Linked DNA regions of Solidesulfovibrio fructosivorans JJ]. Each later gene encodes a partner of the first gene's protein in a complex. Links are inferred from orthologs where the notes say so. Each region holds a gene or a part of one and is shown in the gene's direction. Other genes may lie near its edges.

The links.
Region 2: the proteins of DESFRDRAFT_RS10330 (region 1) and uvrB are in contact, whole or in part, in a crystal structure (PDB 7EGT), measured with the Thermus thermophilus proteins. The link is inferred for Solidesulfovibrio fructosivorans JJ] from one-to-one orthologs. Residues at the interface, in WP_096412145.1 of Thermus thermophilus: His654, Arg656, Phe657, Gln666, Asp668, Glu669, Lys680, Arg681, Leu682, Ser683, Lys685, Tyr686, Ala687; in WP_096411307.1 of Thermus thermophilus: Glu23, Leu25, Arg26, Asp27, Gly28, Glu29, Arg30, Phe31, Arg55, Glu326, Asp327, Phe328, Glu379, Ser382, Gln383, His398, Gly400, Arg401.

What each region holds. Positions count from the first base shown.
Region 1 is NZ_AECZ01000012.1:62,509-65,822, reverse strand. The notes cover bases 121-3,120. They hold DESFRDRAFT_RS10330 (ATP-dependent helicase), read left to right. Parts: upstream 121-531; coding sequence 532-2,709; downstream 2,710-3,120. Other genes in these bases: DESFRDRAFT_RS10325 (SpoIIE family protein phosphatase), read left to right, coding at 2,747-3,120; DESFRDRAFT_RS10335 (alkaline phosphatase family protein), read left to right, coding at 121-553. Also shown: more of DESFRDRAFT_RS10335, read left to right, coding at 1-120; more of DESFRDRAFT_RS10325, read left to right, coding at 3,121-3,314. UniProt on the Escherichia coli protein: A helicase with DNA-dependent ATPase activity. Unwinds DNA duplexes with 3'-5' polarity. Translocates on single-stranded DNA with 3'-5' polarity. Initiates unwinding more efficiently from a nicked substrate than double-stranded DNA.
Region 2 is NZ_AECZ01000010.1:14,518-17,786, reverse strand. Bases 16-2,970 are described here. They hold uvrB (excinuclease ABC subunit UvrB), read left to right. Parts: upstream 16-450; coding sequence 451-2,490; downstream 2,491-2,970. Other genes in these bases: DESFRDRAFT_RS08780 (potassium channel family protein), read left to right, coding at 2,492-2,970; DESFRDRAFT_RS08790 (hypothetical protein), read right to left, coding at 16-332. Outside these bases: more of DESFRDRAFT_RS08790, read right to left, coding at 1-15; more of DESFRDRAFT_RS08780, read left to right, coding at 2,971-3,269. UniProt on the Escherichia coli protein: The UvrABC repair system catalyzes the recognition and processing of DNA lesions. A damage recognition complex composed of 2 UvrA and 2 UvrB subunits scans DNA for abnormalities.

The sequences.
Region 1 (3,314 bases):
CTTCACCGAACTTGTGACCGAAGTGGACCTCAACGTCTGGCTGGCCGGAAAGGGGTTGCTCAAAACCCATCCCGGAGCGGCAAACGAGTGGGACGCCCGCATCGCCCCGCACCAGACCGCCGCCTTCGCCCTGGACCCGGGCCGCATCTACATCAACATCAAGGAGCGCTTCGCCCGGGGCGTCTTTCACGAGCATGTGGCCGAAAAGCTGGCCCGGGAGCTGCGCGACGAACTGCTGACCCTGAGCTACGAAGGCGAACCCGTCATGGAGGCGGTGCATCTGGCCGAGGAAATCTACGACGGTCCGCAACTGCGCCGCGCGCCCAATCTCGTCTGTGTCGGCCGGCCGGGCATGAGCCTGACCGGCAAGTTCGACCGAACGAAAATTTTCGGCCGCTTCGGCCGCACCGGCTGCCACAGCGCTCACGGGGCCATCTGGTGCGATACGGCCGGCGCGCGCCCGGCCACCACCACCGAGGCCGGACGCCTCGTGGCCGACTTCTTCAATCTTCCCGAGCAAAACGAGCCGGCATGGATTTCGAACGCGATTTGAACCCGGCCCAGCGCCAGGCGGCCCTCACCACCGAAGGCCCGATGCTGGTCATCGCCGGGGCCGGGTCCGGCAAGACCCGCACCATTGTCTACAGGCTGGCCCATCTGGTCTCCGACGGCGTGGATCCGGCCGCGATCCTCCTTCTGACCTTCACGCGCAAGGCCGCCCAGGAGATGCTTACCCGGGCCGGGATGCTTTTAGCCATGGGCCCAAGCGGCGTGGCCAGCGTGTCCGGCGGCACGTTTCACGCCTTCGCCTTCGCCACGCTGCGGCGCTACCATGCCGCGGCCGGCTTTCCCGACGGCTTCACCGTGCTTGACCAGGCCGACTCCGAGGACATCCTGGGCCAGGCCAAGGACACGCTCGGCATCGGCAAGGGCGACCGCTCCTTTCCCCGCAAGAGCGCGGTGCTCGGGCTTTTGTCCAAGGCCCGCAACAAGGAGCTCGACGTCGGCGACGTGCTCTCGCGCGAGGCCTTCCACCTGCTCCCCTACGCCGGGGACATCGCCAGGATCGGCGAGCGCTACACGGCGTTCAAGGCCGAAAACCGCCTGCTCGACTACGACGACCTGCTTTTCACCCTGGAGCGCACCCTGACCGAGCATCCGGACCTGCTCGACTACCTGCGGCAGCACCACCGCTACGTCATGGTGGACGAGTACCAGGACACCAACCGGGTCCAAGCCCGGCTGACGCGCCTTCTCGCCCCCACCTCGGGCAACGTCATGGCCGTTGGCGACGACGCCCAGTCCATCTACGCCTTTCGCGGGGCGACAGTGGACAACATCCTCGATTTCCCGGAACTTTTCCCGGGAACGCTCGTGGTCAAGCTGGAGCAGAACTACCGCTCCACCCAGCCGATCCTGTCGCTTACCAACGCCATTTTGCAAAACGCCGGCCGCAAGTACGACAAAAAGCTCTTCACCACCCGCGAGGACGGGCCCCAGCCCGAGTTGCTGCGGCCCTTTTCCGACCTGACCCAGGCGGCCATGGCCGCGGCCAAAATTCGCGAACTTTCGTCCCGCTATCCGCTGCACGAGATCGCGGTGCTTTTTCGCGCCGGCTACCAATCCTATGCCCTGGAAGTGGAGCTCGGCAAAACCGGCATCCCCTTCCAGAAGTTCGGCGGACTGAAATTCTCCGACGCCGCCCACGTCAAGGACGTGCTGTCCTACCTGCGGCTCGTGCGCAACACCGCCGATTTTCCGGCCTGGTCACGCGTTTTGGCCTTCGTGCCAGGCATCGGCCCCAAGACCGCCACCAAGATTTTCAACGCCATCCAGTCCGGCGACCGGGCCGTACTCGGCAAGATGGCGGCCAAATCGCAGGAATTTCGCGCGCTGATCGAATTCCTCGACACCCTGCGCGCCCTACCCCCCTCCCCGGCCCAGCTTCTGGAACGGGTCATCGAGGCCTACGCGCCGCTTTTGGCCGAGAAATACCCCGAGGACTACCCGCGCAGGCAGGCAGGCCTGGAGCAGCTCCAGCAGATCGCCGCCGCCTACGCCGACCTCGACGCCATGTTGGCCGACCTCGTGCTCGAAAACCCGGACGAGGACCGCAAGAAGACCCGCGAGGACCACGTGGTGCTTTCCACCGTGCATTCGGCCAAAGGCCTCGAATGGTCGGCCGTGCTGGTCATCGACCTGGTGGACGAACGCTTTCCCTCGCGCCACGCCCTGTCCCGGCCCGAGGACCTGGAAGAGGAGCGCCGGCTGTTATACGTGGCCTGCACAAGGGCCCGGGAACACCTGACCCTTTTCGCGCCGGAGACTATTTACCAGCGCCAGACCGGCGGCTGCGCTCCCGCCCTGCCGAGCATCTTCCTGCGCGAGCTGCCCCCGGGGACGCTTCCCGAGCGCCGGGAACGGCTCGGCGGCGGTTCGGCCGCCGCCTTTGCCGCCTGCCCGCCGCCTTCGGCCCCGGCCACGGCCGTGCGCTCCCGCCTGACGCGCCCGGCCGAAGCGCCCCACTTGACGGGAGCCCCCGCGCCGCGCAAGGCCCCGACCGGCAAGATGGGCTACTGCCGCCACAAGATTTTCGGCCGGGGCAAGATCATCGCCATGCTCGACGACGGCAAGTGCCGCGTCAATTTCCCGGATTTCGGCCCCAAGGTCATCCTTGCCGATTACCTGGAAATGGAGGATGCTTCCTAAAATCGCCGACCCTTGACCGCCAAGCCCGAGGACGCCCGTGCGCATCCGCTGGAAACTGTTCTGGCTTCTGGCCGCCCTTTCGCTCACGCCGATCGTGCTGTTGCGCGCCAACAGCCAGTTCGCCCTGCACCGTCTCGCCGACAAGCTGGCCGGGCGCGTGGCCGCCCAACTCGTGGCCGAGGCCGAAACACGGCTGCGCCGGCTGGTGGAAGACCACGCCCGGCTCCTCGACAGTCGGCGAAAGACCTTGTCCGTGGCCGTGACCATGCAGGGACTTGCCGCCGAAAACCTCCTGGCCGCGCCCGAGCCCCCGGCACCGGACCCGGACGACGTGGTCACGGTCGAAGCCATGCGGGGCGCGCATATGGGCATGAGAATGGGCATGGGAATGGGCCGAAGCCACGATGCGGAAACGTCCCCGGACGCCCCGATCGGTTTCAAAGACCTGCCCGACTACTTCCGCCTGTCCCCGGCCGGCACGCAAACGCCCCTTCCCGTGGACCCGGACCGCATCACCCTGCGTCTGCCGGCGGGCTCGAACGCCGCGAATGCCCTGGACGCGCCCGAGCCGCGACGGCTGGCCGCCCTGCTTGCCCCGAGCCGCC
Region 2 (3,269 bases), on another replicon or contig:
ATGGGCAGGTTCAGGGCGCAGGCGTGGATCTCGGACAGCTTGTCCTTGTACCGGGTCTTGAGGTAGTTGACGAGCGCGTCGCGCTCCTCCTCGGTAAAGGATTCGAGCAGGATGCGCCGGCAGCTTTCGATGCTCACCGGCAGATCGGGGTCCACCGGGTCCCCGATCAGGGCGTCCCAGTCGTAGATTCCTTCCTCGGCCGGGTCCCATTCCGGACGAAACAGGTGGACGGTGACGTCCTTGCGGCCCTTGAAGCTTTTGATGACCATGGACACGGTCCAGGCCCGGTGTACGGGAAGGCTGAAATCAGCCGGAACGACGTCGATTTCCATGGGAGCGTCTCCTTGACACGGCAGGCTGACCCCGGCTGCGGCGCGGCGCGAGTGCCGGTCGAAACGCCACGGGGTTTTCGCTTTCGTTACGTTGACCGGGGATGTACAAAAAAACACCATGCTTTTCCAGCTTGAATCCGAATACAGCCCGCAGGGCGACCAGCCCGGGGCCATCGAGGCCCTGGCCGCCAATTTGTCCCAGGGCGTGCCAAGCCAGGTGCTGCTCGGGGCCACCGGCACGGGCAAGACGTTCACCATGGCCCAGGTGGTAGCGAGGCTCAACCGTCCGGCCTTGGTCATGGCCCCCAACAAGACCCTGGCCGCCCAGCTCTACAGCGAGTTCAAGGGGCTTTTCCCCAACAACGCCGTGGAGTATTTCGTCAGTTATTATGACTACTATCAGCCGGAAGCCTACCTGCCGCGCACGGACACCTACATCGAGAAGGATGCGTCCATCAACGACGACATCGACAAGTTGCGCCATGCCGCCACGCATTCGCTTCTGACCCGGCGCGACGTGCTCATCGTGGCCTCGGTATCCTGCATCTACGGCCTCGGGTCGCGCGACTACTACGAGCGTATGGTGCTTTCCCTCGAGGTCGGCCAGAAGACCGGCATGGAGGCGGTGATTTCCCGGCTGGTGGAGATCCAGTACGAGCGCAACGATTACGATTTCCACCGGGGCGTGTTCCGGGTGCGCGGCGACGTCATCGAGCTCATTCCCGCCTACAGCCGGGAGCGGGCCATGCGCCTGGAATTTTTCGACGACGAGCTGGAATCCATCCTGGAGACCGATCCGCTGACCGGCGAGGTCCTGGGGTCCATGCAAAAGGCCATCATCTTTCCGGCCAGCCACTACGTGTCCGACCGCGACAACCTGAATCGCGCCGTTTCGGACATCCGGGAAGAGCTGCGCCTGCGCCTGACCGAGCTTCGGGCGGCAAACGACCTGCTGGCGGCCCAGCGCCTGGAAATGCGCTGCATGCAGGACCTGGAGATGATCGAGGAGCTCGGCTACTGCAACGGCATCGAGAACTATTCGCGCCACCTGGACGGCAGGAAAGCCGGTGAGCCGCCGTACACGCTGCTCGACTACTTTCCCGAGGACTTCATCCTGTTCGTGGACGAGTCCCATATCACCGTGCCCCAGATCGGCGGCATGTACGCCGGGGACCGCTCACGCAAGCAGACGCTGGTCGATTACGGCTTCCGCCTGCCCTCGGCCCTGGACAACCGGCCGCTCAATTTCGAGGAATTCCTCTGCCGCATCGGCCAGGCCGTCTACGTCTCGGCCACGCCCGGCGACTGGGAGGTGAACCGGTCCGAGGGCGTGGTGGTGGAGCAGATCATCCGGCCCACGGGCTTGCTCGACCCGGAGATCGAGGTGCGGCCGACCAAGGGGCAGGTGGACGACCTCATGGCCGAATGCCGGGTGCGCGCGGATGCCGGGGAGCGGGTGCTCGTCACCACGCTCACCAAGCGTATGGCCGAGGAGCTCAACCAATACTTCAACTCCATGGGCCTGCGTTCGCGCTATCTCCATTCCGACATCGACACCCTGGAGCGGGTGGCCATCATCAAGGCCCTGCGCCAGGGCGAATTCGACGTGCTGGTCGGCATCAACCTGCTGCGCGAGGGGCTCGACATCCCGGAAGTGTCCCTGGTGGCCATCCTGGACGCGGACAAGGAAGGCTTCTTGCGTTCGACCCGTTCGCTCATCCAGACCTTCGGCCGAGCGGCCCGCAATGTCGGCGGCCGGGTGATCCTCTACGCCGACACGGAGACCGGCTCCATGCAGGCGGCCATGGACGAAACGGCCCGACGGCGGGAGAAGCAGGAAGCCTTCAACCGCGAGGCCGGCATCACGCCGAGCACCATCATCAAGGCCATGGACAGCGTGCTGGACAGCCTGTACGGCCAGGGGGCCGATGCGGCGGCCGCCGCGTCCGTCGCCGCGCCCGGGCGGAGTTCGCGGGCCGCGTCGGTGCGCGAGGAAGCCTCGGCCTACGGCGGCATGTCGAAAAAGGCCCTGGAAAAAAAGATCAGGATGCTGGAGCGGGAAATGCGCGAAGCGGCCAAGGCGCTGGAATTCGAGAAGGCGGCGGCGTTGCGGGACCAGGTGGCGGCGTTGCGGGAGCGCTTGCTGGAGATGGGCTGAAATGTCGGACGGCCGCAATTTTATGCGCATGCACGGCCGGGCCGTGCGGCTGCACCATAGGCTGGGGGCCTGGGGGCCGCTGCTCGGCGGTTTCCTCGCCCTGGCGCTGGTCTTCTGCCTGGGCGTGACGGGCTACATGTATGTGGAGGGCTGGAGTTTTTTCGACAGCCTCTACCAGGTCGTCATCACCCTTTCCACAGTAGGGTTCCAGGAAGTCTATCCCCTGTCCCATGACGGCCGCGTGGTCACCATGCTGCTCATCGTTTCGGGCGTGGGGGCGTTCGCCTATCTCGTCGGCTCCTTTACCCAGGTGTTGGTGGAAGGCCGGCTGCAACAGTATCTCGGGAGACGGCGCATGCAGAAAATCATCGACGGCCTGAGCGAGCACGTCATCATCTGCGGTTACGGCCGCATCGGCTCCATCGTGGCCCGGGAGATCCTGGCCGAAAACATGCCCGCCGTGGTGGTGGAGAACAGCGAGGAAGTCATCCGGCTCCTCGACGAGCAGGGCATTCCCCATGTTTTCGGCGACGCCACAGCCGACGAGACGCTTCTCGCCGCCGGTTTGGCCCGGGCCCGGACCCTGGTCGCGGCCCTGACCCAGGAAGCGGCCAACGTTTACGTGACCCTGACCGCGCGCCAGCTCAATCCGGCCATCCGCATCGTGGCCCGGGCCGACGCCCTGGGCCATACCCAGCGCCTGGAGCGGGCCGGGGCGGACCAGGTGCTCGTGCCCCACCTGTACGGCGGCGTGCGCATGGCCCAGTCGGTGCTGCGGC